Regions from separate parts of the Lentilitoribacter sp. EG35 genome, predicted to be linked through region 2. Evidence: riboswitches for the same ligand, from Rfam matches in the RefSeq annotation. Region 2 holds a riboswitch; the other holds the start of a gene.

Region 1 (14,892 bases), on a different contig from region 2:
GGGGTCAGGTCCCATTGGCACATTATGTGTACTGGCAGCGCGTGCAGCGGGTGCTGCAGAAATTATAGTCACAGATCTCGAAGATGCAGCTCTTGCCTATGCTACAAAAGTTGGCGCAGATAAAGTTATTAATATGGCCAAAGCAAGCGCAGACCTTGATCAGTACAAAGCTGGCAAAGGATATTTTGATGTCTTGTTTGAATGCTCGGGCGCAGCTCCGGCTCTCGCTGCTGGAATTTCGACCATGCGTCCTCGTGGCCTGGTAATGCAACTCGGCCTTGGCGGGGATATGACAGTTCCAATGCAGGCACTTACTGCCAAAGAGCTAGATTTACGCGGCTCATTCCGTTTTCATGAGGAATTTGAAATTGCTGTTCGCCTTATGCAGCAAAAACAAATTGATGTACGCCCTTTAATTTCCCACACAGTGAAACTGGATGACGCCATCAAAGGTTTTGAAATCGCCGGAGACCGCACCCAAGCAATGAAGGCCCAAATAGAGTTCTCCACTTAACCAAGTGGAGACAAGCTCTTTAGCTGAAATCTACCTGTGCGCCGACAGCCTCAAGCGCTGTGAGCGCAACCTCAATATCTTGTTCGCCAGAACCTGATCCCACTCCGATACCACCTACACAAACACCATCTTTGATGATAGGTAAACCGCCTGCTAAGCCAGTAACATTACCAGATGTTGCTGCAGAGATTGCAGGCCTTACAGCTTCTGGGACATTTGAACTTGGTCCACGAATGGATGCCGCCGTTAATGCTTTCGACAGGGCACTTTTGCGACTTAAGAACTTTGCGCCAGTCATTCTGATTTCGCCAAGAAGCTCGCCGCTTGCATCAACAATGACGACACATTGCGGCTGATCCAGAGCTTCTGCTTTATTAACAGCAGCCTGAAGCATTGCCAAAGTTGCGCTGTGAGTTAGGATGAGACTTGTTTTAAAATTCATGTGGGTTTTCCACTTGTTGTTTACAAAATATATGTTATCGATAACAAAAATTGATGCGGAGATAAATAGATGTCGTTCTATGAAGCAGCGGATCCACTCTTTTCTACCTATGTGCTGGGAAATGCGCCTGTTAAACAATTAGCAACTGGTTTTGACTGGGTAGAAGGCCCTGTCTGGTTCGGAGATGCAAATTGCCTTCTGTTCTCTGACATTCCAAATAATCGAATCATGAGATGGACCCCGGGTGATGGTATTTCTATCTATCGCGAACCATCAAACTACACCAATGGCCATACGCGGGATCTGCAAGGGCGGCTTGTTTCGTGTGAACATGGCACACGTAGAGTAACGCGAACCGAGCATGATGGATCAATCACCATTATTGCCGACAGTTTCGAAGGAAAACCGCTAAACTCGCCAAATGATGTTATCGTAAAATCAGATGGTTCAATTTGGTTCTCCGATCCGCATTATGGCATCATGACCAATTATGAAGGCTTCAAGTCCAAACAAGAACTCCCGTGTCAGGTTTATCGGATTAATCCCGATACCAAAGAGATTTCGGCTGTTGTTACCGATCTTGACTGTCCCAACGGGCTCGCCTTTTCTCATGATGAGACGAAATTATATGTGGCTGACACGGGAAAGATATTTGACGAGAATGCCAATCGCCTTATTCGCTGTTATGCCGTTGAGGGAAACAATGTCGATGACGGCACAGACTTTCATACAGTAGCGCCTGGGTGTGCCGATGGTTTCCGGCTAGATGAAGACGGAAATGTATGGACATCTGCAGGAGATGGCGTACATTGCATCAGCCCGACTGGTAAATTTCTGGGTAAAATCCTTGTTCCTGAAACTGTCTCGAACATATGTTTTGGTGGTAGAGCAAAGCATCAATTGTTCATCACAGCGACAACCAGCCTCTACACCATTACTTTAAACAGAAGCGGTATTCAGAAACCCTAGATTGCACCTAGTTAAACAGTTTCACCAGGAATAAGGCGCGTTTCAACAACGGTTACGTCTTTTGTCGGCTCATTCCGAATTCGGGCAACAAGCGCCTCGGCTGCCGCCTTTCCTAAAGTCTGGGTTGCCACTGTTGTGGTCGTCAGTTTCCGTGGGAGTACAGAGGTAACCTCCATCCCGCCCCAACCGGCAATCGCGATATCGGCAGGAACATCTATGCCAAGTTTTTGACAATAGAATAGGCCACCTACAGCCATCGTATCATCTTGATAATAAATAGCATCGATGTCACTTGTGCGGCTAAGTACATTTTCGGTTCCGTAATAACCTGAATAAAAACCTGCATGATCAACCAAAATCTCTTTGGATACCAAGCCAAGCGACATATCACTTAATGCTGCCTCAAACCCATCAAGTCTCGTCTCATTGGTACCACCCTCATTTCGATTAGCCCCAACGTAGGCGATTTTCTGATAGCCTTTAGACAGCATATATCTAGCCATCTCGTGCCCGCAATCGAAATGATTGAAACCCACGGAAACATCTAATGGGCTGGTATTTAAGTTCCAAATCTCAACAATTGGTATAGCTTGTGCTTTTAAAATATCGAGCGTCGCTGGCGTATGTTTTCGACCGCTCAGAATAACACCTGCCGGGCGCCATGCCAAAATGGCGCGTAACCATTCTTCCTCAGTGTCAGACGATCTCTCGTGCGCACCAATCATCGTCTGATAACCGTACTTTAGAAATGTACGATCTATTGAATCCAACACCGGGCCATAAAGGCCACTGGTTAAACTAGGAACGGAAACACCAATGAGAGTTGATGTTTCAAATGAGCCAAATGCGGCTGCAATCCGATTAGGCACATAGCCCAAACGATCAACCTGCTGCATAACCTTGTTGCGCGTTTCTTCTGTGAAACCATCAGCATTTCTTAACACGCGTGAAGCGGTCATCTTGGAAACTCCTGCAGCAGCAGCCACTTCACTTAATGTTGCCCCTCGTTTTCTCGTTGATTTTTTTGCCAATTTCGCGCCGCTCTAAAAAAGTAAGTTATCGGTAACATTTTGCTTGACTCTGATAATATTTGCAAGACATTATAGGCGCATGTTACCGGTAACATGCAAATTGAGGTACTGTTAACTGGGTGGTGGAGGAGAATAAAATGCCAAAGTCAGCGCAAAATGGCTTGTTTTTCGATGATATCGTCAAATCATTTGGCGGTACGCTTGCACTACGTGGCGTATCATTACATGTTGCTCGCGGTGAAATCGTTGCGCTTTTGGGAGAAAATGGCGCTGGCAAGTCAACACTTATCAAGGTTCTTGGCGGTATTCACAATCCAGATTCAGGCCATGTCTCTATTGATGGAACACGCTATACTCACTCTCCTTCACGACTGGATGAACGGCAAGCGGTAGCATTTATCCACCAAGATTTAGGTTTGGTGGAATGGATGACTGTTGCTGAAAACATGGCTTTAGCACAAGGTTTTGCACGTAGACTTGGTTTAATCGATTGGAAGAACGCTGAAGATAATGCAGCGCGTGCACTTAGAAAAGTTAATTGTGATTTTGACCCAACAACCCGAGTGTCTGACCTTAGCCGAACAGAAAAATCACTTGTAGCAATTGCAAGAGCTTTATCTGTTGAATGCGATTTTTTAGTTTTGGATGAACCAACAGCCTCTCTCCCTGCGGACGAAGTGGAACGCTTGTTCAATGCGCTTCGTCCGTTAAAGGAAGCAGGCGTGGGGATGATATATGTTTCTCATCGCCTTGATGAAGTCTTCAAAATTGCTGATCGCGTTGCTGTTTTGCGGGATGGAATGATGGTCGGGATGCGTGACATTGCTCATACGAACCCTCCAGAATTGGTTAACCTTATCGTGGGTAAGAAAACCCGGGAGATTGATCGTCCAGGGGTTAATCTTGGCGCACCTGTTATTCAAACTCGTGCCTTATGCTCAGGTATTGCCGGCCCGCTTGATATGAAAATCAATCATGGTGAAATCGTAGGGTTGGTTGGACTACGCGGCGCAGGCCACGAGGAAATTGGGCGCAGTTTTTACGGTGCCAGTCCATTTACCGGCGAAATTATTCTTGATGGAGAGAAGCCCGATCTAAGCACACCAAGAGCGGCAATGAAATCAGGGGTCGGTCTTGTTGCACGTGATCGTGTTGTTGAATCTATCGCACCAAGTCTAACCATTCGCGAGAATGCTTATTTGAACCCTGAAGCTACCGGACGCGGGTTATTCTCATTCATGTCGTCAAAGACCGAAGACAGTAAAGCATATGAATTGGGGCGTGATTTAGGACTTAGCCCAAATGATCCAACACTCGCGATTGAAGCCTTATCGGGCGGAAACCAACAAAAGGTTATTGTCGGGCGCTGGTTAGCGACTAACCGCAAATTATTGATTGCAGAGGACCCTACAGCTGGTGTTGATGTGGGCGCAAAAGCTGAAATCTATGCATTGTTGTTTGAAGCACTATCCACTGGAATGGGCGTGATCGTGGTTTCTACGGATTTTGAAGAAGTCGCCGCGATTTGTCATCGCGCTATTGTCTTTAGTCGGGGACAGGTCGTCGAAGAACTTTCCGGCGTTAGCCTTTCGACCGAAACACTTATTCAAGCAGCTTCCGCTGGGGACGTTGCTCAAAATTCACCCGAACTTGAAGCGGGTAGGAGTTAGTTATGCAATCTATTGAATCTGGCGCTCTTGAGCCAACAAAAGCAGAAGTAAAGGGTTTGAGTTTCGGAGAAAAACTAGTCCGCTATATACCAGTTTATGGTCTGTTAATCCTTACCATCTCTCTGATAATTCTTTTCTCCATCATGTTGCCGGATACTTTTCCGACGATGCTGAATCTTCGCGCCATTTTATCCGACAAAGCCATTATTGCACTACTTAGCCTTGCTGCAATGATCCCCATGGCCGCAGGGCGTATTGATTTAACGGTTGGATATGGAATTGTGCTTTGGCATATTCTAGCGATCTCACTTCAAACACTTTACGGAGTTCCCTGGCCTGCTGCTGTATTGATTGTCATTATACTTGGCGCATTGGTTGGTTTTCTAAATGGTGTTTTGGTTGAGGTTGCAAAAATTGACTCCTTCATCGCAACATTGGGAACAGGCACTGTACTTTATGCATTAGCTTTATGGCACACTGGTGGCCGTCAGGTTGTAGGCGCTTTGCCCGATGGGTTTTATTCCATCAGCGGTACATTCATCTTTGGCTTACCGATCACCGCATATTACGTATTTGTCATTACGATAGCGCTCTGGCTTGTGCTTGAATATACACCCATGGGCCGATATCTTTATGCGATTGGCGCAAATCAAAAAGCTGCCGAACTCAATGGCATTCCAACACGAAAATTTGTTGTTGGCACCTTCGTAGCGTCAGGGATCATGACGGCTCTGGCAGGCGTTATCCTTGCGGCAAAACTAAGAATTGGTCAGGCAAGTGTTGGCCTCGAATATTTACTCCCCGCTCTTGTAGGCGCTTTCTTAGGATCAACGACAATAAAACCCGGCCGCGTAAATGTGTGGGGCACCATTATTGGTGTATCCATTCTTGCTGTGGGCATTTCAGGAATTCAGCAATTTGGCGGCTCGTTCTGGGTTGAGCCGATGTTTAATGGCGCAACATTATTGATCGCCATTGGAATTGCTGGCTATGCGCAAAGACGAAAGGGCGCAGTCAAAAAATAATTAAACTTCATCAGCAACTATGGAGGTAACCATGCTGAAACGTACATTTATGAAAGTCCTGCTAGCAGGCACAATTATTGCAGGTTCAAGCTTTTCGGCTGCGAACGCTCAGATGGCGAAATGGGATGGCCCAACCACCGGACCAAAAGCAGCAGATAATAAGACAATTGTTGTTCTGGCTGGCGATCTAAAAAACGGTGGCATCTTGGGTGTTACCAATGGCGTTGAAGAAGCTGCCGCAAAAATTGGTTGGAACGTACGCGTAATTGATGGCGCTGGTTCAATTTCAGGCCGTACTGCTGCATTTGGACAAGCGATGGCATTGCAACCCGCAGGTATTGTTATCAACGGTTTTGATGCTGTTGAACAACAAGCTGCGCTTGAAACCGTTGCAGCCGCAAAAATCCCTATGGTATCCTGGCACTCAGGTCCAAAAATTGGCTGCGATGCACCGGGCGGCATCTTCGCAAATGTATCAACGGATGCCATGACTGTTTCTGAAACGGCCGCTGAATGGGCAGTTGAAGATGCTGGCGGTAAGCCTGCCGTTGTTATCTTCACAGATTCAACCTACCAGATTGCGATTGATAAAGCAGATCGCATTAAAGAAACCATTGAGAAAATGGGTGGCACCGTTCTTGAGTATGTAGATACGCCTATTGCCGATACATCTGCTCGAATGGGCCCTCTGACGACGTCATTATTGCAGAAATACGGTGCAAAATGGACGCATGCCCTGGCTATTAATGACTTATATTTTGACTTTATGGGCCCTGCACTTGCCGCAGCTGGTATTGCTGGGGATGGGGCACCTAAAGCCGGCTCGGCTGGCGATGGTTCTGAGGCAGCTTTTCAGCGCATTCGCACAAATCAGTATCAAGCGATCACCGTAGCCGAGCCTTTAAATTTACAAGGTTGGCAGCTCGTGGATGAGTTGAACCGTGCAATCCAGGGTGAAGCATGTTCTGGTTACATAACTTCACCTGCACTTGTTACGGAAGAAGGCCTTAAGGCTATGGGTGATAGCAATCAATTTGACCCCCAGTCGCCATACCGTGAAGCATACGCAAAAATCTGGGGCAAATAGGCCATCTAAGCGTTACAAAAGGCGGCCAAGTTGGCCGCCTTTTTACGTGTAATAAATGATATTGCATTCAGTTTCTAACTGCATTTCCATCTCCCCATTAATCAGAACAGATCTGAAATCCCCAAACTTGCGAATTATAACTTGCTCAATCAAAGCGATTCTGCAAAAACAACAGAGATGGTTTTTGAAAGCTAGACAGCGGACGAAAATAAAAGGGAACATAGCAAGGCGTATCCAAAAGGAACCTAATCTATGGCTGCCCCCGCAACTGTATGTGGTTGTTAATCTCGTTATACCACTGGCCAACTTGGCTGGGAAGGTGAGAAAAACATGAAACCATGAGCCAGGAGACCTGCCATCAGCAACCGGCCGAATCGGCCAAAACTTAAACTCGCGCACGGTGGGTGCGAACAAGGAGTAATATAATGCATGTAGAACCTGGCGTCGTTGATGGCGCAAAAATCGCTTTGAGCTATGCAACTGCAGTTGGTGCTGCTGGTCTTTTAGGAAAAATGGCACTTGATACAATTAAACATGATGGTGGTATCTCAGCACTAGCAGTAAGAAGTGTAATTTCAACCATTTTGGTATTTGTTTTCTTTCAAGTACTTCCCCATTATCCAGTTGGCGTTTCGGAAGTTCACTTTATTTTGGGCTCAACCCTTTATCTTTTGTTTGGCGGCGGTGCCGCAGCAATTGGTTTGGCGGCAGGCCTTCTTCTTCAAGGCGTATTGTTCGCGCCAATTGATTTGCCGCAATATGGCATCAACTTAACAACATTGCTTGTTCCGCTTTGGGCTGTTGGTATGCTTGCAAAGCGCATTATTGCGCCAAAAACGGCTTATGTGGATCTATCCTATAAACAAGCACTTGCGCTATCGACAACATACCAAGCCGGCATTGTTGGCTGGGTTGCGTTCTGGGCATTTTATGGCCAAGGCTTCGGCGCAGAAAACCTGTCTAGCGTTGCGTCATTCGGTGCCGCTTATATGCTTGTCATTCTTGTTGAACCAATTGCTGATTTGGCAGTCCTATACGGTGCAAAAACACTTCGCGGGGCTTCAAACTCACCTATATTATACAATCGCCTGCATAATCCTGCGGCATAGTAGTCCTTATTCCCAAATCCAAAAATGATTTGGAGCATTTAAGGAAAGTATCAATAGCAGCATAATTTTGCTGCTATTTTTGTTGGTGCTAGAGAAACTTCTTTGCGGCATCAGATCAAATATTTGCCTGTTTTACCGCAAATTCGCTATGCTATTTCCACAAAAGTTAGAAATGGCGGAGAGGAAGGGATTCGAACCCTCGAGACAGTTGCCCGCCTACACGCTTTCCAAGCGTGCGCCTTCGACCACTCGGCCACCTCTCCGTTCTTATCGCGTTATACGGTGATAAGATTAAACACTAGCTCGGTAGTTCTTGCTAGGATTTCCGCGCAATATAGCCAGAACCAATGTTTTAGCAATCACTTTCTAGTATTTTTGTTGCAAAATTCGACAAGCTGATAGACGCAAGATATCTGGTGGCATTGCACAATCTAGATACGTAAATTAAGTCTATGCCAAGATTTACAATACGACCTTCAGAAAAGTTTAAAACGAATGAGATTTATTTTCCGCTTTATCAGTATCATCTGCCTCATTATTGCAATCATTGTTGGGGTTGTGGATGCACTTCACTCGGTCGTTGTCGGTCAGCTAACGCTTGCTCCTCTCGGTGAATCTTGGGAAGGGTTTAATCCGGAATCTCTGGAACTTGCAACAACGCTCATTCAGACTTATCTTTTAAAAGAAGCGTGGGACCCGGTCGCGCAATGGATATTACTGCAGCCAAGTTCGGTAGTATTTTTAGTGCTGTCATTTTTGTTCTATGCGCTAAGCTATAAACGCGAAAAACCCGAAGATCGTTTTTTTACGCGATAAGTTGCAAAGGATGAATGATGTTGTTTGAGAATTTTTTTTCGAAAAAAACACAAATGCCAACTACGGCAGACGCATTACCTGGTCGCAGTGATGCCATAGCGACATCTGAGTTTCATTTTGTCAATCAGATGTCTTTAAAAGGCCCATGGTCGGATAACCTGGAAACTGCCTATTTTGGGATGGGCTGCTTTTGGGGTGTTGAACGTCTCTATTGGCAAATTGATGGTGTTTTTGTCACGGCAACTGGTTATGCCGGGGGCATTACACCTAACCCTACTTATGAAGAAACGGTCACAGGACAAACAGGACACACAGAGATTGTGCAAGTCGTTTTTGATTCCAGAAAAGTTACATTTGAACAGCTTCTAAAAACATTCTGGGAAGAACACGACCCAACTCAAGGCATGCGCCAAGGCAATGATGTGGGTACAACTTATCGCTCTGCAATATATACGACTACCAGAGCTCAACTAGAAGCCGCCAAATTAAGTTTAAAACAATATCAAAAAAACCTTAGTAAAGCAGGTGTTTCCTCAGAAATTACAACCGAGATTAAGCCGCTTGATACTTTTTATTATGCTGAGGGATATCACCAGCAATATCTGGCAAAAAACCCCGGTGGCTATTGTAACCTTCGAGGAACGGGCGTTACTTGTGTTAAATCCTAAGTAAATTACTCATCAATCACATGATTGAATTGTGAGAAATTGCTTATTACAGTTGTTATTCTCCTGCCAATGTTTAGTGTGAGCAGATGATTTTTCTCTCACGGGCAAACTCCCATCTGTCCGCATTCGCATGAGCCGGCACACATTTTGACTAACAAAAAATCTATTAAAGATCCCCATTTATTAAGTAATCTTGTTAGCCAAGAAAGCCGTGCATCAGCGACGCCGATGATGGAACAATTCATTGAGATCAAAGCGACAAACCCAGACTCACTTTTGTTCTACCGTATGGGCGATTTTTATGAACTATTTTTTGACGATGCTGTGGATGCATCTCGCGCACTGGGCATAACGCTGACTAAGCGCGGTCAACATATGGGCGAAGATATTCCCATGTGTGGCGTGCCCGTTCATGCTGCTGATGATTATTTGCAAAAACTAATTGCTCTAGGTTTCCGTGTATCTGTTTGCGAACAAACAGAAGCTCCAAGCGAGGCAAAAAAACGTGGAGCCAAGTCTGTTGTGCGGCGTGATGTCGTCAGGCTTGTCACACCGGGAACGCTGACAGAGGAAAAACTTCTTACCCCATCGCAATCAAATTATCTGATGACAGCCGCTCGCCTTAAAACAAGTGGTGAGCATGAGTTCGCACTTGCATGGGCAGATATCTCAACAGGGCAATTTCGGGTTTGTACATCAACAAAGACCAGACTCCTAGCTGATATTTTGCGCATTGAACCAAGTGAATTGGTTGTTTCAGAAAACCTTTTTCATGATGAAGATCTTCGCGCAACATTTGATATTTTGGGAACGACAGCTGTCCCTCAACCCGCTGTGATGTTTGATAGTACGGTTGCCGAAGATCGTATAAAGCGGTTCTTTGATATTTCCGCACTTGATGGCATAGGTAATTTTTCTCGGGTAGAATTGGCAGCAATTGCGGCTACCATCGGCTATATCGAAAAAACGCAACTGGATGAACGCCCGCCATTGGAAAAACCTTCTCGGGATGGAGATGGGCAAAATCTGTTTATTGACCCAGCAACACGTGCGAACCTGGAACTTGTCAGGACTTTATCTGGCGAGAAAAACGGAAGTCTGCTTAAAGCAATAGATCGAACTGTAACTGGAGGTGGTGGCCGCCTTTTAGCAGAACGCCTCATGTCACCACTTACTGACCCTGACGAAATTAATACTCGGCTTGATTCGGTGAGTTGGTTTATCAAAGACAATATGCTATCCGAACAACTTGCAGAAGCACTCAAGGCTATGCCAGATATGCTACGTGCATTATCACGTCTTGCTCTCAATCGAGGAGGTCCACGAGACCTCGGTACATTGCGTATGGGCATTAGCACGTCAAGGGAAGTTCTATCCATATTTGGGGATCGGCATATGCCGGTTGAGATCTCAGATGCTGTTACACATCTATCTTCACTACCAGCGGAACTTCTTGATAGCTTAAATAAGACACTTTCTAACGAATTACCGCTGCTTAAACGCGATGGTGGTTTCATAAAGAAAGGCTACCACGAAACATTAGATGAATGCCTAGCTTTGCGTGATCAATCTCGGCAGGTTATTGCCGGGTTGCAACTCAAATATGCAGAAGAAACATCTGTAAAAAACCTTAAGATCAAGCACAATAATATGCTTGGTTACTTCATTGAAGTAACTGCACAAAACGCTAGTGCCTTAACATCAGATGATGAAGCAAAGGCTAAATTTATTCACCGGCAAACGATGGCCAACGCTATGCGTTTTACCACCACAGAGTTGGCGGAACTTGAAAGCAAAATTGCAAACTCTGCCAATGAAGCAATACAAATAGAATTAAGCTTATTCGACGAACTTTGCGAGCTCGTCGTCAAACATGCATCCTTAATCAAAAATATAGCTGATGCGATATCTACAATTGACGTTGCCATCGCAAATGCTGATTTGGCCCAAGAGCAGGGATATTGCCGTCCACAAGTGGACCATTCACATGAATTTAACATAGTCGCAGGTCGTCACCCGGTTGTTGAACAAGCACTTCGACTACAATCAGCTGATCCGTTTGTTGCAAATGATTGCAATCTTTCACCGAATGAAACAGAACAAAACGCAGCAATTTGGTTGCTTACTGGTCCTAATATGGGTGGTAAATCAACTTTTCTTCGCCAAAATGCACTTATCGCTATAATGGCACAAATGGGTTCTTATGTTCCCGCGGGGCATGCTCATATTGGTATCGTGGACCGCCTATTTTCTCGCGTGGGAGCTTCCGATGATCTGGCTCGTGGACGCTCGACATTTATGGTCGAGATGGTCGAAACAGCAGCTATCCTTAATCAAGCTACCGAAAAATCACTCGTGATCCTGGATGAAATTGGCCGCGGCACATCAACTTTTGATGGGCTTTCAATTGCGTGGGCTGCCGTTGAACATTTACACGAAGTAAACTGTAGCCGGGGACTATTTGCGACACATTTTCATGAACTTACAGCCTTATCAGATAAATTGGTCCGTCTTTCGACGGCCACCATGAAGGTCAAAGAGTGGGATGGCGATGTAGTTTTTTTGCATGAAGTCGGGCCTGGCACTGCAGATCGATCATATGGAATTCAAGTTGCCCGACTTGCTGGATTGCCAGATATTGTTGTTCATCGCGCGCGCGAAGTTCTAAAACAACTCGAAGAAAATGATAGAGAAAATCCAGCTCAACAACTTATTGATGACTTGCCGCTATTTTCCGTCAAAGCCGATATACCAACGCATCATGGAAAGAATGAACCGAGTGAAGTAGAAAATCTTTTGCAAAGCCTCAATCCAGATGATATGTCGCCACGCGAAGCCCTTGAAAAGCTTTACGAGCTAAAGCGCCATCAAAACAAAAATGAGACTTAAAATGCCATCTATTGATATCCTTTGTATCGGAAATGCTATTGTGGATATTATCGCGCGTTGTGATGATAAATTTCTCGAAGACAATGGCATTATCAAAGGTGCCATGAATCTGATCGATTCTGATCGAGCTAAAACACTATATGCACGCATGGGACCGGCCATTGAAACATCTGGCGGAAGTGCTTGCAACACCGCCGCAGGCGCAGCAGGATTTGGCGCAAAAACAGCTTTGTTTGCAAAAATTTCCAATGATCAACTCGGTGAGATTTTTACCCATGACATTCGTGCCATTGGCACGCAATTTGAAAGTGTGCCATTAGACGGAACACCACCGACTGCTAGATCCATGGTGTTTGTTACACCTGATGCGGAACGAACATTTAACACCTACCTTGGTGCTTGCGTTGAGATCGGGCCAGAAGATATCGATGTGCAAGTCGTAGCTGATTCAAAGGTTACATATTTCGAAGGCTACCTGTGGGATCCGCCGCGTGCAAAAGATGCCATCCGCTTGGCATCAAAGATAGCTCATGAGAATGGCCGATTGGTGGCCGGATCACTCTCTGATTCTTTTTGTGTTGATCGTCATCGCGTAGAGTTTTTGGACCTTATTAGAACAGGTACGATTGACATCGTTTTTGCCAATGAAGATGAAGTAAAATCTCTCTACGAGACCGATAGTTTTGATGTAGCGGTTGAAAATCTGCGCCGCGATTGCAATTTTGCGACCGTGACACGTGGCCCAAAAGGCTCGATCGTTATCAATGGAGATGAAACTATTATCGTAGATGGCCATCATGTCGAAAATATTGTTGATACATCTGGCGCTGGCGATCTTTATGCAGCTGGTTTCTTATATGGCTTTACCCACGATCATGACTTGGAAACATGTGCCAAATTAGGAAACTTTATTGCATCGCAAGTCATTCAGTATATTGGACCAAGACTGCAAGTATCAATTCCAGATCTTGTTAAAGAATCCGGTATTCTGAAATAAACTAACGCACAATAACAGGTTGATCGAAGTATCAATTTTAACAATAAAGCTGCTGGCTACACAATTGCCAGCAGCGTAAGATTAAAGCAACCGAACAGATATTCCGCCATCAATGCTAAGCTGTGCGCCTGTTACAAAACTTGATCGATCAGATAACAAGTATAACGCCGATTGCGCAATCTCTTTTGGGTCAGCCAGGCGTTTCAACGGATGCAAGTTCGCAATAAATTCCTGAGTATCGGGATCATCTCCCGCCATTGCAGTTTTTGTTCCTCCAGGAAGGATAGCGTTTACACGGATACCCTCGCCAGCATGTTCAGATGCAAGCGCCTGCGTTAATCCGGTCATCCCAGCTTTTGAGGCAGCATAAGCGGCCATTCCCGGCATACCGCCATTGCTGGACCCGACAAAAGAACTAGTGAACACAATAGCTCCTTTTCCCTGTGTAATCATTGCTGGTATTTGGGCTTTAGAAGCATAAAATGCGCTGGATAAGTTGGCCGCAATTACAGCATCCCAATTTGCTGAATCCATCTCAGAAACCGGACCCATGTTCCCCATGATTCCCGCGTTATTAAATGCACCATCAAGTTTGCCATACTTTTCTAATGCATGATCCACGAGCTGCTTGGAATAGGCTTCGTCAGTCACATCACCGATAAAGCAGGATGCTTTGCCATTACTAAGAATAATTTGATCAACTACTTTTTTCAATTCGGCTTTACGCCTTGCGCCGAGAACTACGTTAGCGCCTTCCGAGGCAAAAAGCAGAGCGGCGGCAGCGCCGATACCACTGCTTGCGCCAGTAATAATGATTGTTTTGTTTTTTAGTTCCATAATCATGCCTTTCTGTTTTGCACGACTATGCTTTATTAAATTCACCCCTATTCAAACCACCCGATTCTTGCGTTAATCAAAATGCATGGAATCAGTGCGCAAGGGAATACATTTCCAGATGAATCATCACCTGAAAGTAAGGAGCTGAATTGAAAAATTAGACCTATCGATCTTTAAAACCAATAATGTCCAAGTTATTCTTTAGAATCAATATCTTGTTCGACAATTTTAGGTCCACCTTTGGCGACACCAACCATTGCTGGTCGTAAAACACGGGTGCCAATAACGTAACCATCCTGCACCACATTAACCACCGTGTTGTTTGGTGTTTCTGTATCAGGAACTTCGAACATCGCTTGATGGAAATTTGGATCAAATTTCTTACCCATTACGTCAAGCTTCTTAACACCATGTCGTTCCAATGCAGAAAGCATTGAACGCTCAGTCATTTCAACGCCTTCCAATAGCGCTTTCAGATTTTCATCTGCAGCGCCATCTTCTGCTTTTGGAGCAGCTTCAATCGTACGACGTAAATTATCCGCAACACCAAGCATATCTTTTGCAAAACTAGAAACAGAAAATGTTTTAGCATCTTGTATTTCACGCTGCGTGCGTTTCCGCAGGTTTTGCATGTCAGCAACTGCACGAAGCGCATCATCTTTAAGCGTCTGGTTTTCAAGCAAGAGTTTTTCAAGCACTTCATGATCATTAGATTGATCAGCTTCGCCTGCCTCTTCTTCATTCAACGAGGAAGCGTCGATCTTTTCTTCAGCCTTGTTTAACGCCTCAAGAATTTCTTCAAGTTTGTTATCAACGTTTTCAGAACCACTATTTTCGG
Region 2 (14,892 bases):
CCAGGGAGTTCTAACCATTGTTGTTCAACCCACCAGCTAGTGCATTTACCGTAGCGGCGGCCATTGCAGATCCTCCACGACGACCAGCAACTGTAACAAAAGGCACGCCACGTGGGTTGGCAGCAAGTTCGGCCTTTGATTCAACTGCACCGACAAAACCAACAGGCATGCCAATGATTAAAGCCGGTTTTTCACAACCTTCATCCAAAAGTTCCAATAATCGAAAAAGAGCTGTTGGCGCGTTGCCTATGGACACAATCGACCCTTTAAGCTGATCTTTCCACAAATCAACCTGAGCCGCTGATCTCGTCGTATTTTTCTTCTGCGCAATATTCGGAACATCTGGATCATTCACCAAACAAACAACCTCATTTTCCGATGGTAACATGCGAGGGATAATGCCCTTTCTAACCATCTCAACATCACAAAAAACCTTAGCACCGTTTTCAAGTGCATTGCGTCCGCTAGTAAATGCATCTTTTGAGAAGAAAACATCATCAGCAATATCAACCATCCCGCAAGAATGAATCAATCTGATAACCAGTTGATCCAACCCTTTGCCAAACCTGGATAAATCCACTTCCTGCCGTATAGTTTCAAATGACTTTCGATAAATTTCGGCAGGGTTTCGCTCGTATGACAAAGAAGACATTTATGTCTTCTTTGTCATTGAAACGGGTCCGTGTGGATGATCTGCGTGCGGATATGGATGATGATGGTGATCATGACTATGAGTATGGCCATCATCATGAGAATGATCATGTGAATGTATCGGTGTAAACGGAAGATTATGCTTCTCACAAAATTCCTGATCGCGGCAAGAGGCATCGCAATCGCCATTACACGGGCAATCTTCTAAACCACCGCCAATACCCTCGACATGATGATGATGGCTTTCCTGCGGCAGTCCCACTTGATCCTCAAAGCCCAAAACCTGCTCACGATATTTACAAAGCTGGCAATTCATCAATGCCTGCCCGACTTTTACTTCTTCAACCCGGTCTTTAAATGTATCCAGGACAAGCGAATGGTCATTGAGATAACCGGCCTTCACAAATTGAATATCAGGGTTTAGTGCCGCTACCTCATCGGTGTAGCTAAATATACGCTTGACCAAAACGCCCGTAAAAAGAAAATACGGGAAAACAACAATACGTTTGTAACCAAGCTTCGCTGCATGTTTAAGGCCAGGTGCGACGAGTGGAAATGTTACACCAGAATAGCAAGTATCTGCCCACCCAAAGCCCAATCCTTCCCAGAGCATCCGCGTGATCTTGGCCACATTTGAGTTGGCATCAGGATCAGATGAACCGCGCCCGACAACCATGAGAAGTGTTTCGTGCTTACCCACTTCACCATGCTCTTTATTTGCAGCTTCCACCGCTTCTTCAACACGCGCACCTGCTGCGCGGATCATCTTGAGATCTACACCAAGTTCACGACCATAATTTATAACCATACCGTCGTTCTGCGCTTGATAAGTGTTAAGTACAGAAGGGATATCATTTTTTGCATGCCCGGCAGCAAATAGCATTCCCGGAACTGCCAATACACGGGTAACACCTTGTTCACGAAGCTTATCCAAACCATCTGAAATAACCGGATTACAAAATTCCAGATAGCCATATTCAACGGGCGTATCAGGGTAGAGTTTTTTCAAACCCTTGGCGACAGATGAAAACTCTTTTGCGGCATTCTGATTACGACTTCCATGGCCACACACCATGATGCCGATTTTTTCTTGAGCGCTCATGCTGTTTCTCCAGTTTCACCGCTTGCAGTCTCTTCCGACGATACATCGTCTTGCTCGTTGTCCACCTCAGTGTTCTTTTTGCCTTTGACCAGAGCCGCAGCAATAGCGATTGCTGCAACACCAGCAGCAATTCCCACCCAATGGGCGTGCCCGGCCAATTCACCAGCATGCCCCATATGGGCGTATGCAGGTTGAGCTAAAATAATGAGTCCAGTCGTAATTGATAGAATGCGCATCGGCATCTCCTTGTGTTTCATCATTTGATGCACGAGACGCCGAAACTGAAAACAGCTTCGATGATCGATAGTTCTGGAATTGGCCCTTGGTTTAAGTCAGCCGCACCGGAATTTCTTTCAGCCCTTCAAAGGGCACCACCGTACATACGTTTGTTATCTATAATTTTGTATTCTCTCGGTCAAACAATTAAGCCCAAAATACATAAAGTATTGACCAGTTTTTTGACCTCATTCAATCCCAATTCTGAAGTACCGGTATTCCAGCACCGGAAGCTATAAACCCTCCCCTAAAACTCCACACCGACCTGTGCTTTAACGCCCGAACGGAACGGGTGTTTGATCATTGTCATTTCAGTTACCAAATCGGCAGCTTCAATGAGTTCATCCTTGGCATTCCGGCCAGTGATAATAACGTGCTTCATTTCAGGTTTTTGCTTTAAAAACTCAACGACTTCGTTAATATCAAGATAGTCATAACGCAGCACAATATTCAGCTCATCCAGCAAAACCATATGGGTACTGTCATCCATAATCATCTCTTTAGCGCGTTCCCACGCTTGCTTGGCAGCCTCTATATCACGCTGACGGTCTTGGGTTTCCCACGTAAAACCATCACCCATCGCAGTAATTTGAACTTGATCAGGAAAGGCTTCAAGAACTTTGCGCTCTCCAGTTCCCCATTTACCTTTCACAAATTGAACGATACCGACATTCATATCATTACCTAGAGCACGAAAAATCATACCAAAGGCAGCTGTTGATTTACCTTTACCCTTACCCGTATGAACCATCACAAGACCTTTTTCGATTGTCTTGGTCGCAATTATCTTATCGCGTGCGGCCTTTTTCTTCTTCATCTTTTCCGTATGGCGCTCGTTGAGCTGCTCTTCGGTCATGTTATCGGTGATTTTACCCGCCATGCTTAACTCCCATTTCCATCTAGTTTCGCCATCTCGTTGAGCTGGAATTTCGCTGAATTACTTTTCGGTTGCCATAGATTTCGATCAATGGCTTCTAAAAAGCGATTTGCCATTTCTTTCAAAGCTTCCGGATTATTATCTTCAATAAATTGCCTGACCTCATCGTCAACCAAATAGGCTTGATACACAAGTTCAAAGTGATGATCTCGTACGGCACCGGTTGTTGCAGCGAAGGCAAACATGTAATCCAGCGTTGCCGCCATCTCAAAAGCGCCTTTATAGCTATGACGCATAATACCAGAAATCCATTTTGGATTAACAGCTCGTGCACGCACCACACGTGAAATTTCCTCATCAAGCGATCGAATGACTGGTTTTTCAGGTCTTGAATGATCATTGTGATAGATCGATGGTTTCGTACCAGATACTTTTTCCACCGCAGCGGTTAAACCACCCTCAAACTGATAATAATCATCACTATCAAGCAGATCATGCTCGCGGTTATCCTGATTTTGAACAACTGCTTCAACGGATTTCAAACGAGTTTCAAACAAATCACGTTCAGATTTTCCATCTTCATTTGCACCATAAGCATAACTTCCCCAAACCATATATGCTTCGGCAAGATCATCCTTAGACTCCCAACCCTTCTCATCGATGAGAGCCTGTAAACCAGCGCCATATGCACCGGGTTTCGAACCAAATACACGGTAGCCTGACTGCTTCTTGGCATGTTCTACGCTAACGCCCTGTGCCAATAAGGCCTGCTCCTCTTCCTTCATGCGAAAAGCAATTGGATTATCGGCAGCATCTTCGTCAAGTGCGCCAATTGCACGAACAGCGCGATCAATCAATGCAATTTGATCTGGAAATGCATCTCGGAAAAAACCTGAAATTCGGAGCGTGACATCTACCCGTGGGCGACCAAGCTTGGCCAAAGGTATGATTTCGTAACCAGTCATTCTGCGTGAGGCCATATCCCAAGTTGGCCTTGCGCCCATCAGTGCCAAAACTTGCGCTAGATCATCACCACCTGTGCGCATATTGGACGTGCCCCATGCAGTGATGCCAAAGCTTGTAGGCCAATTTCCATTATCTTGGACGTAGCGCGCAATCAAAAGCTCGGCAGATTTTTTGCCAAGCTCCCATGCAGTCGGCGTCGGCAATGAACGACTATCAACGGAATAAAAATTCTTGCCCGTAGGCAAAACATCAGGACGTCCGCGTGTTGGCGCACCAGATGGGCCGGGAGGTACGAACTTTCCATCCAACGCAGTTATTATATTACTGATCTCATTTTTGCCGCTATCAATTACACTTTGCTTCAATCGATTCTGCGTTTCTAACAAAACGATATCTGTATTCACCCATTGTTCGGCACACTCAGTTCTGCCAGATACTAAGTCTGCTGCGAGTAGCTCTATCCGCTCGACTGTGTCACCATTTGATCGCCAATTTTCCGAACTCACGTTGTTGAGCGCATCAGGGCGATGTCCATCCCATGTTTTTGAAAAATCACAATCCAGTGGATCAAAACCATGCCCAAGTTCAAGGTCAGTAGCAATTGCACGATGAAGACTTTTATCTTTTTCGCCTTCTCCGCGCGGCAATCTCGCAAGCGCCACTGTCAAATCCTCAAGCAATCGATTTTGTGGTGCAACACCAAAGATATGCAGCCCATCGCGGATTTGCATCTCCTTCATTTCACAAAGCCACGCATCCAATTTCTCCAACGCCAGATCATCATTAGCGTCATTTTCAACACCCACATCTTTCGCAATATCGGTATCTTGCATCAGTTCAAAAATCTTCTTCTTGAGCAATTTTAAACGTCGAGGATCGTAACCAGAAGCAAGATAATACTCATCAACTAACGCTTCCAAATCTTTGAGTGGACCATAGCTTTCCGCACGCGTAAGCGGAGGTGTAAGATGGTCAATTATCACGGCAGATGTTCTGCGCTTTGCCTGTGTCCCCTCACCCGGATCATTGACAATAAAGGGATAAATATTTGGAACAGCTTTCAAGATTGCAGCAGGATAGCAGCTCTCAGATAAAGCTAAAGCCTTGCCGGGCAACCATTCCAAATTTCCGTGTTTACCCATGTGAACAACAGCATGTATCTTGGCGATTTCTCGTAAGTAGATGTAAAAAGCAAGATAGCCATGAGGTGGAACAAGGTCTGGGGAGTGGTAACTTTCTTTAGGATCGATATTATACCCACGTGCTGGCTGGACACCGATCAAGGTCTTACCACAGCGGATAAATGGGAGCTCCAGCTTTCCATTTTTAAAGAACGGATCATCTTCTGGAGAACCCCATCTTTGTTGAATCTCATCACGAACGGATTGAGATAATCCGTTGAAGTGATTCATATATTCATTAAGCTCAAGCACAACTTGAACATCTTGAATCACTTTGGAAGAATTTGTCTTACCCCCTTGAAGGGCATCCATCAGGTCGAGCGATGTTTTGGGGTATTCGCCCACATCATAACCATTGGCCTCCATAGCACGAAGCACTTCAATAACACTTGCAGGCGTATCTAAACCTACACCATTTCCAATGCGCCCGTCTTGGTTTGGATAGTTTGCTAGTATCAGCGCAATCGCTTTATCATTTGGCTTGGCATGCGCTAACTCTGCCCATGATTTAGCTAGATCCACAACATGCTGAATGCCGTATTCATGCGGTTGATGCTGAACAATATTCGCTTGAACATTCTCATCATAATGATCTGCCGTTTTAAACGAAATCACCTGAGCAAACACACGACCATCTACTTCTGGCAATGCCACATTCATTGCAAGATCCTTGGACCCTAACCCTTGTGATGATGCCTCCCAAGCTTCAATATTCCCGCCCGCTAAAACAGCTTGTAAAACTGGGGCACCGTTTCTCTCGAGCACTGTAGCGGCGTAATCATTGCCTGGCTTTGAAACCGCAAATCCTGTCGCATTAATCACCACGTTTGGTGGCGTTTGACGAAAGAGATGCAAAACAACATTTTGTGAAAATTCCTCTTTCAAACTGGATACATATATGGGAAGCGGGTTTAACCCGGCTTCCCGCATCTTCTTAATCAAAGCATCGATTGGTGATGTTTGTCCGCTTTGTATAAGCGCGCGATAAAAATTGATCCCTACAATCGGAGCGCCTTTGATCCAAATTGATTTAAGCTTATCTAGGGTTGGTTCAGTTTCTTGCGGCCAATATAATCCAGCTTTTAGTAGCGGCGCAGCGGAAACAGGTCTTGTTCTATCTTCAAGTAGCGTTTCACAATATTCTACAAAACCTGCTGCATTTTTTGCGCCACCCTCAATGAGGTATCGCCACAATGCAGCTACGTCTTCACCTGAAACATTGCAAAACCGATCTAGTTCCGGATCCGGTTTGTCATCACCTGGAACAACGACTATCTTGATGTTGTTGTTGCTCGCAGTCGCATAAAATGCTTCTAGTGCATGGGAGAAATAACCCGCACCACCAAGTGCACGAATGACAATCAGCTTGGCATGTTTAGCGGTATTTTCAGCATATGTGTCAACTGACATTGGATGCGTCAGCTGCCCAAGGCTAGCCAGTCGCCAATCCAAATTAGCAACACCATTAACAGCATTTGCAATACTTGAATTCTCAGTGTCTGCTGCTGAAAGGAAAATCACATCTCCCGGAGATTGACCAAGATCAATGGCCTCATCTCCGTCAGATATTGTTCCTTTTTGCGCTAAGAGAAGATGCATGATTTAACTCAGATCAATCCCTTGATTGCAGAAGCAATTTTTTGTTGCTCGATATCATGCAAACCAATGACCACGAGTTTAGAAGACTTCTCTTCATCAGCATTCCACAGACGATCAAAATGCTGATCAACACGCGCACCTACGGCTTGGATAACGAGGCGCATGGCTTTGTCTGGAACATGAACAATACCTTTGAGCCTAAGAATACCATATTCCTGGATCAACTCGCTGAGACCGACACAAAACTCCTCTGGCTTTTTAACCACACCAAGTTCAACCACAAAGCTTTCAAATTCATCATGGTCATGATGGTGGTGGTGGTGTTCATGATCATCGTCAGAATGTTCATCATGGTGATGTTTCTCATGATGTGATTTGCGAGTTGCCAGATCGTCCTCAGAACCAACACCAAGCCCAAGCAGTACATCTGATGGGACAATACCATTGCGCGCTACGACAAAGGCTGGTTTACGCTCAATAGAATTTTGTACCGATGCTTTAACCTGATCAAGTTTGATCTCATCAATGAGATCAGCTTTATTTAGGACAATCATATCCGCCGCCGTAAGCTGGTCTTCAAATAGCTCCTCTAACGGGCTTTCATGATCCAGACTTTCATCTTCCTGGCGCTGCGCATCTAGTTTATCATGATCATGGGCAAACCTGCCATCAGAAACAGCGGCACTGTCTACCACAGTCACAACCCCATCAACGGTTACTTGCGACTTTATTTCAGGCCAATTGAATGCGGCAACAAGCGGCTGTGGTAGCGCAAGGCCTGACGTTTCAATTACGATATGATCTGGCCGCTCTTCTCGCTCGAGAAGCTTCTCCATTGTGGGAATGAAATCATCAGCAACCGTGCAACAAATACAGCCATTTGTTAGTTCAACAATATCTTCCTCGGTGCAGTTTTCAGCTCCGCACCCTTTCAACACATCACCATCAACACCCAAGTCACCAAATTCATTGATAATGAGGGCGATTTTCTTGCCGTCGGCATTTTGCAACATCGATCGAATGATGGTTGTTTTACCTGCGCCAAGAAAGCCTGTGATAATCGTTGCAGGAATTTTAGATTGTAGCATGTTCAGCCCTTTAATTTGGATGGCAGTCCGGCGGTGAGAAAATATACCTCATCAACTGCTTGAGAAATTTTTTGGTGCAAAAGACCAGTATGATCAATAAATTCGCGTGCCATTTTGTTATCTGGTACAATGCCTTGTCCGACTTCATTTGAGACAAACACAACTGGCACTGAGAGAGTTTTGAGAACATCAATCAGCTCATCGCTCGCTGCTTCTACGTCTTGCTCTTCCATCATGAGGTTTGTAACCCACATCGTTAAGCAATCAACGAGAACAGGTTGTTTTTGATCATTCAATATCTTGAGTTGATGCGCGAGCTCAATCGGTTCTTCAAAGCCCAACCACTCATCCCCGCGACGTACTTTATGTTCATTAATGCGATCACGCATCTCATCATCCCAGATGCGTGCGGTTGCAAGATAGCTGCATGAAGGCGCAAGGTTAAGTGTCAGTTTTTCAGCAAACAAAGACTTGCCAGACCGAGCACCACCAAGCACGAAATAATGTCGTGCGATAGACATTTTCTAACGACGCATAATAGCCAGCATGGGCCCAGGCCATGCTTGGTTTACAGACGCATTTATAGAATATAATACATTTCCCACTCAGACAGCTCCCCGTGTCTTCAATGGCCTGACATACATCAAGCCTGTTTCAGTTCCCTTCTGGCAGGTCTCCTGGCTCACGTATTTCGACAGTTTCCTGTCATCAGCACACCCTTACCTTCCCAATGTTTGGCTTCGATCTAAATCGAATACCGGCGTCTGGGCGAGGAACGATTCGTAGAGAAAGAGGCGTTCAACCCGTGTTATCCCAGTTGCCCATCAGTGGTTTTTTCGAAATTTGCCATTGAACCCAATTCATCAATATGAATTTACAAAGCTCTTAGCCAAACAACGAAGGGGTGCCTACTCGCTCTACAGTCGCGGGATCGGCTGTGATTAAAGTCCTCGACTTGAGTCAACTTCCTCACATTCCCTTTTAATTTTGCTTTGCACCTTGCAAAACAAAAACCAAATGGTGAGCGATTGTTAAGCGCGCATTCAGTGACTGTCAATTGGGTAATTTGATTTTATGATGAAGTTTCTGCAATCTTCAGTAAAGCATCGAAATCTACAAGTTGTTCGAGTTCATTAGCAATATCATCTAATGCTACATCTACCATCTCAGTATAGTTTAGCTCAGATTGCATTATGCCGAAGTGGTTCAAAAACGCATGGCGAAAATCATCTTCGGTAAACAGGCCATGTAAATATGTGCCAAAGATCAACCCATCTTGTGTAATAGCGCCCTCGCCTCGCTCACCCACAAACGAAAACGGTCGCAAGCAATCCGGGCCAGTTGTTCTGCCTATATGGATTTCATAACCATTTATATCTTGACCAAAAAACTCCGAACGCGCATCAGTTTTCTGAGTAACTTTTTCAGGTTCCATGATGGTTTCAATATCTAGAAGACCAAAACCGTCTATTTCAGAAATGTCACCTTCAATACGATCAGGATCAAAGATTTTTCTGCCAAGCATTTGAAAACCTCCACAAATACCGAAAACTGAACCACCTTTTTTCAGATGCTCCCGAAGCTGAACATCCCATCCCTCAGACCTTAGATAAGTTAAATCAGCAATTGTCGATTTTGTTCCTGGCAGGATAATAATATTAGCATCGCCGGGTATAGCTTCCCCCGAACTGATGAACTGCACGTCAATATTCTGCTCTGCAATCAACGGGTCAAAATCATCAAAATTAGCCATCCGTGGAAGTCTTGGAATCGCTATTTTAAACTTACCTGATGTGTTTGCGCTCATTCTATCGAGAACAACTGAATCTTCAGCGGGCAATTTAGCAGCTGCTTTAAGCCACGGAATAACACCATAGCTCAGCCAGCCTGTGAACTTGTGTATTGATGTTAAGCCATCATCGAAAAGTGACACATCCCCTCGGAACTTATTAATCAAATACCCTGTAATCATATCGCGATCTTTATCCGGCAAAATCTGATATGTGCCGACAATGGAAGCAATGACACCTCCACGATCGATGTCGCCGATAAGTATAACCGGGACATTCGCTTCTGTTGCAAATCCCATATTTGCGATATCACCATCTCGCAAATTTATTTCAGCAGGTGACCCGGCCCCCTCCACCAATATCAGTTCATACTCTTGAGATAGCTTTTCAAAACTCTCCAATACGCACGTCAATAATTTTGGTTTGACCGATTTATACTCGCGAGCCTTCGCCTGCCCCCAAACTTTGCCATGAACTACAATCTGACTTCCTGTTTCTGATTGAGGCTTTAACAGAATTGGGTTCATGTGAATTGATGGTGACACACGAGCCGCAAGGGCTTGTAGCCATTGACCGCGGCCAATCTCGCCACCATCATCGGCAATCGCTGCATTATTCGACATGTTCTGTGGTTTGAATGGCGCAACCTTAATGCCACGATTAGCAGCAAGACGGCAAAGACCGGCAACCAACACGGTTTTACCAACATCCGAACCCGTACCCTGAAACATAATTGCTTTAGCCATAATCGCTGAATAACACCCGCAAAGAAAAGAGGGAACGAAAAATTGTGGCTCATAAAGAAAAACCGCGTCAGCTCAAAAAGCTGACACGGTTTTTTGCCAAAATACGCAGGCACTACAAAATACGCATGTAGTTACTAGCACTTCGGTACGCAGTACCTGATCCGAAGCGAGCAAATTTTAAGTTTGCTGGAGGTAGTTCTACAGCAACATCGTTACCGGAAAGTTATTGAAAGACTAAGCGAATCTTAATTTCGCATTTTTTCTGGTTAACTCGCAAAAAAATTTCAAACAAAAATCTGACAAAGCGAGTTTAACACTATTGCAATGATATAAAGACATGTTTATATCTTGAAATGATTTGAAAAGGCGTAATCTATGACCAATACATCTAATCCTATAACTGACCTGATCGCGGAAAAAGGGATCTTGATGGCTGATGGCGCCACAGGCACAAACCTATTTGAAATGGGATTAGAAGCAGGCGAAGCGCCTGAACTTTGGAATGAAAGCGCACCGGAAAAAATTGAAAACCTACACAAAGGCTTTGTTGATGCTGGTTCAGATATCATTCTTACAAATTCATTCGGCGGAACGCGTCACCGTTTAAAACTTCACCATGCGCAAGACAGAGTGTTTGAACTCAATAAAGCTGCAGCTGAAATTGCAACAAAAATTGCAAAGACAGCAAACAAACGTGTGATCGTGGCTGGTTCCGTTGGACCAACTGGGGAGTTGCTGGTTCCATTAGGCGCGATGACCTATGACGAAGCAGTCGCTGCATTTGTTGAACAACTGGAAGGTTTGAAGGCTGGTGGCGCAGAAGTTGCATGGATTGAAACAATGTCAGCAACGGACGAAATTCGGGCAGCGGCAGAAGCAGCAGTGAAACTTGGTATGCCTTATGTTTACACCGGTTCATTTGACACTGCTGGTAAAACCATGATGGGTCTTCATCCTAAAGATATACACAACGTCGCCGGTGACATTGGCGATGGCCCTGTCGCAGTTGGCGCAAACTGTGGTGTTGGAGCCTCCGACATTTTATCATCTCTACTTGATATGACAAAAGCTGACCCTGACGCAGTTGTTGTTGTTAAAGGCAATTGCGGCGTCCCAGAATTTCGCGGTAGTGAAATTCACTATTCCGGCACACCAGCATTGATGGCTGACTATGCTCGCCTTGCAATTGATGCCGGCGCGAAAATTATTGGCGGCTGTTGTGGCACTTCATGCGACCATCTCTCAGCTATTCGCGGTGCAATTGATAAACATAACGCCCCGGCTGACGGATTTACAAAACGACCAACTATTGAAGAGATCGTTGAACGCATCGGACCAATGAAAAATCAAGCTGCGGCTGATGGTGCTGATGCGCCAGCTCGTCCCCGTCGCAGTCGTCGTAAGGTGAATTAATTCGCTATCGTTTTTAACTTACTGAGCACTGATTAACCTACCGCGCAAACTGCCTAAAAACATCTCCCCACATATTATCATGCAGATGATTGGCAGCAATCGCCTGGCAATCAGCCTCTTTAAAACTGCTATAGTTTGATTTTGGCATTTGAGCACAAACTTCTCTCTTTGATTCAATAAAATCGCGCAAAGCCTGATCAATCCTGAGATCAAGCGGCGGTTGCTGATAATTGTCTAGCCACAATTTGCAAATTACATTCGCGCGCGCTTCAGAAGTCTTAGCACCATCGGCATTCCATTGTTCAAAAATGCTATTGTCCGAAAGAATTGAACCATTATCAAACTTTCTAAAATTATCCTTGGTGTGACGACTCCCTAAAAAACTACCAGAAGCTATTCCGTCTGAAATCGTATCTTCGCTATCACCAAAACCGATGAATTCGACGGAAGAAACACGCCTTTGAAGCAATGAAAGCTGGTCAGAATCGGTAATAAATTTCTGATAAGAAGCGACTAACCCACCTTCCAATGAGCCCGCACCACATGAAATAATATTTGCCCCACTGGAAATTGATGCGATTAATCCGTTATGAGCCTCCAATGTTGCCTGTGAATCCAACGCTTTTGAGCCGGTTATTCCACTCACTGCCCTAAATGGCACACCTAGTTTTCTTGCAATTTGCCCAGCGCACTGCATAAATTGACCGCCCTCAGGAGAGCTGAACGATAGCGTTCCTGTCTGCATGGAAGCAACGGCAGAAAAAACACCAAAAACAACGGGAGATCCCGGCCTAACAATTTGTGTAAATGCAGCTCCGGCAAAGAACTCTGCCGTAACTTGCACCAACGCATCAAAAATCGACATTGGACAGGTAATCCCCAGAAGCGCCATTGAGGTAATAACCGAAGCTTGATTTGACGAAGCATAGACCCGCAAAACATCAAGAACATTCTGCTCGAATTTTAGCGGTGATTGAACATTGACTTCAGCCAACAAAACCTGATGGTTTTCTAAAAACTGCTCACCGAAAACAATCTTTGCGATTTCAACCGAGTGCAAAGCCTCCATCTGCGAACCGACAGCACCGCTAAAAGATTTATCCGAATATTTTATGTGCGCATATAAAGAGCTGAGATATCGCTCACGTTTATCAATGTCTGATGCCTGACATGGAGTAAAACCTTGCGCATGAACACTTGGCGAAACGTGTGCCAGTTTTATAAAATTTTCTAAATCATTCTGTGTTGACTGCCGTCTGTCACCGTTTAAATCTTGGACAAAATGTGCGCCTGACGATAGTGTAAAAGACGATGTGTCGCCACCAATTTCCAAAGAGTACTTTGGATTACGTGCATGATGGGTAAAAGTTCTTGGCGCGTTGGCCAGAAGTTTTTGACACATCCCTTTTGGAAAATAAATTCGCCCATCTCGTTGTTCAGCTCCCGCATCAGTCAAGATGGTAAGAACTTCGCCATCAAGGCCAAAATCCACACCAAGATTCTCTAAGACAGATAATGCACGCTCCTCTACAAGCGGCAATGTCGCACTATCTATGAGGTTCAAACCTTTGACAGCTTGCTTCAATGAACCAAAATAAGGCTCAATCACTTGATTTTTCTGCTCTCCGCGACGCGCCTTGGAGCCACCAGTTCGCTTACGCGCATTTTCATTGTCTTTTTTAAGATTCATTATTAAATCAAACATCATTTTGCTAGAAATTGCCAGCCGTTATTGATATAAATAGCAAGGTAATTTCGTATAAGTCTCAAGCCATTTCAACGGTGCAGAATAAATTAGAAAATTAATGCAAGCTCTTGATAAACGTTAGTTAAATTAACAAAGCCTTTGCACTTATATTAGATAATAATATCTCACGAAAGCAAGACACCAAAGAGGATCTCCCATGTCTGAAGAAGAAGAAATCATACTCTCTGAATTGCCAGATGATGAGCTGGTTCTCCAGATGCATGACGACCTTTATGATGGGTTAAAAGAAGAGATACTCGAAGGAACGCAATTGCTTCTTGATCGCGGCTGGGAACCTTACGATGTTTTGACCAAATCCCTCGTTGCAGGCATGGCAATTGTCGGTGAAGATTTTCGTGATGGTATTTTATTTGTGCCAGAAGTATTGCTAGCCGCAAATGCAATGAAAGCAGGAATGGGCATTTTAAGACCACTTCTTATTGAAACTGGCGCACCGAAACTCGGCAAGATGGTGGTTGGCACCGTTAAAGGTGACATTCATGATATTGGCAAAAATCTTGTCGGCATGATGATGGAAGGTGCAGGCTTTGAGATTGTTGATCTTGGCATCAATAATCCTGTTGAGGACTATATCGAAGCACTGGAAAAAGAAGATGCGCAAATTCTTGGTATGTCCGCGCTTTTAACCACAACCATGCCCTATATGAAAGTTGTTGTGGATACACTGGTGGAAAAAGGCATCCGTGATGATTATATAATTCTTGTTGGCGGCGCGCCACTTAACGAAGAATTTGGAAAAGCCGTTGGCGCTGATGCTTATTGTCGCGACGCTGCTGTAGCGGTGGAAACTGCAAAAGAGCTTATGGCACGTAAGCATAATACTCACGCCTCTGGATAAATAGAACTACGAGAAAACCGTTATGAAACAAAGCAATAACACAAAAATAAGAGTTATTGCTTGCGGTGCCTTAGCACGTGAAATCCTAGCCGTTTCAAAGTTGAATGAGCTAACGCAAATTGATTTAGACTGCTTACCCGCACAATGGCATAATAATCCTGAGAAAATAAGCCCGGGCGTAAAAGCAGCCATAAAAAGGGCGCGTACTGAAGGGTTTACAGATATATTCATTGCCTACGCTGATTGTGGTACCGGTGGAGAATTGGACAGGGTCTGCAAAGACGAAAACGTCAAGCGACTTCGCGGCCCACATTGTTATTCATTTTTCTCAGGTAATCTGGAATTTCAAAACCGCTGGGACAATGATATGTCAGCGTTTTTTCTCACTGATTTCTTGGCTCGACAATTTGAAACACTCATCATCGATACCTATAAATTGAAAACGCATCCAGAGCTCGTTGAGATGATGTTTTCCAATTACAGCAAGCTTATTTACCTTGCTCAAACCAACGATGTTAATCTAGAAGAAAAAGCCAAAGACGCTGCTAGGTTTCTGGGGTTAGAATATGAGTATCGCTTCACAGGATATGGTGATTT

The links. Region 2 has a riboswitch for cobalamin ahead of cobU (bifunctional adenosylcobinamide kinase/adenosylcobinamide-phosphate guanylyltransferase). Riboswitches for the same ligand answer to the same signal wherever they lie in the genome.
Region 1: linked by a shared signal. The riboswitch ahead of AB2J24_RS13955 (energy-coupling factor ABC transporter permease) and the one ahead of cobU (bifunctional adenosylcobinamide kinase/adenosylcobinamide-phosphate guanylyltransferase) in region 2 are both predicted to bind cobalamin.

Annotation. Positions count from the first base shown of each region.
Region 1 covers NZ_JBFNGQ010000008.1:9,575-24,466, forward strand. Annotated here, with positions in the region: gene AB2J24_RS13920 (L-idonate 5-dehydrogenase) at 1-514, shown strand, start outside; gene AB2J24_RS13925 (GlcG/HbpS family heme-binding protein) at 534-956, opposite strand; gene AB2J24_RS13930 (SMP-30/gluconolactonase/LRE family protein) at 1,026-1,925, shown strand; gene AB2J24_RS13935 (LacI family DNA-binding transcriptional regulator) at 1,937-2,956, opposite strand; gene AB2J24_RS13940 (sugar ABC transporter ATP-binding protein) at 3,094-4,626, shown strand; gene AB2J24_RS13945 (ABC transporter permease) at 4,629-5,651, shown strand; gene AB2J24_RS13950 (substrate-binding domain-containing protein) at 5,701-6,738, shown strand; cobalamin riboswitch at 6,900-7,113, shown strand; gene AB2J24_RS13955 (energy-coupling factor ABC transporter permease) at 7,164-7,847, shown strand; tRNA gene AB2J24_RS13960 (tRNA-Ser) at 8,021-8,110, opposite strand; gene AB2J24_RS13965 (hypothetical protein) at 8,343-8,663, shown strand; gene msrA (peptide-methionine (S)-S-oxide reductase MsrA) at 8,678-9,331, shown strand; gene mutS (DNA mismatch repair protein MutS) at 9,497-12,220, shown strand; gene AB2J24_RS13980 (adenosine kinase) at 12,222-13,217, shown strand; gene AB2J24_RS13985 (SDR family oxidoreductase) at 13,299-14,054, opposite strand; gene grpE (nucleotide exchange factor GrpE) at 14,249-14,892, opposite strand, start outside.
Region 2 covers NZ_JBFNGQ010000001.1:405,751-420,642, reverse strand. Annotated here, with positions in the region: gene cbiE (precorrin-6y C5,15-methyltransferase (decarboxylating) subunit CbiE) at 1-18, opposite strand, end outside; gene AB2J24_RS01910 (precorrin-8X methylmutase) at 11-652, opposite strand; gene AB2J24_RS01905 (sirohydrochlorin chelatase) at 653-1,753, opposite strand; gene AB2J24_RS01900 (DUF6732 family protein) at 1,750-1,989, opposite strand; gene cobO (cob(I)yrinic acid a,c-diamide adenosyltransferase) at 2,277-2,909, opposite strand; gene cobN (cobaltochelatase subunit CobN) at 2,912-6,652, opposite strand; gene cobW (cobalamin biosynthesis protein CobW) at 6,661-7,740, opposite strand; gene cobU (bifunctional adenosylcobinamide kinase/adenosylcobinamide-phosphate guanylyltransferase) at 7,743-8,261, opposite strand; cobalamin riboswitch at 8,390-8,773, opposite strand; gene AB2J24_RS01875 (cobyric acid synthase) at 8,813-10,276, opposite strand; gene bmt (betaine--homocysteine S-methyltransferase) at 10,652-11,689, shown strand; gene AB2J24_RS01865 (trimethylamine methyltransferase family protein) at 11,727-13,379, opposite strand; gene AB2J24_RS01860 (corrinoid protein) at 13,594-14,295, shown strand; gene AB2J24_RS01855 (DUF1638 domain-containing protein) at 14,318-14,892, shown strand, end outside.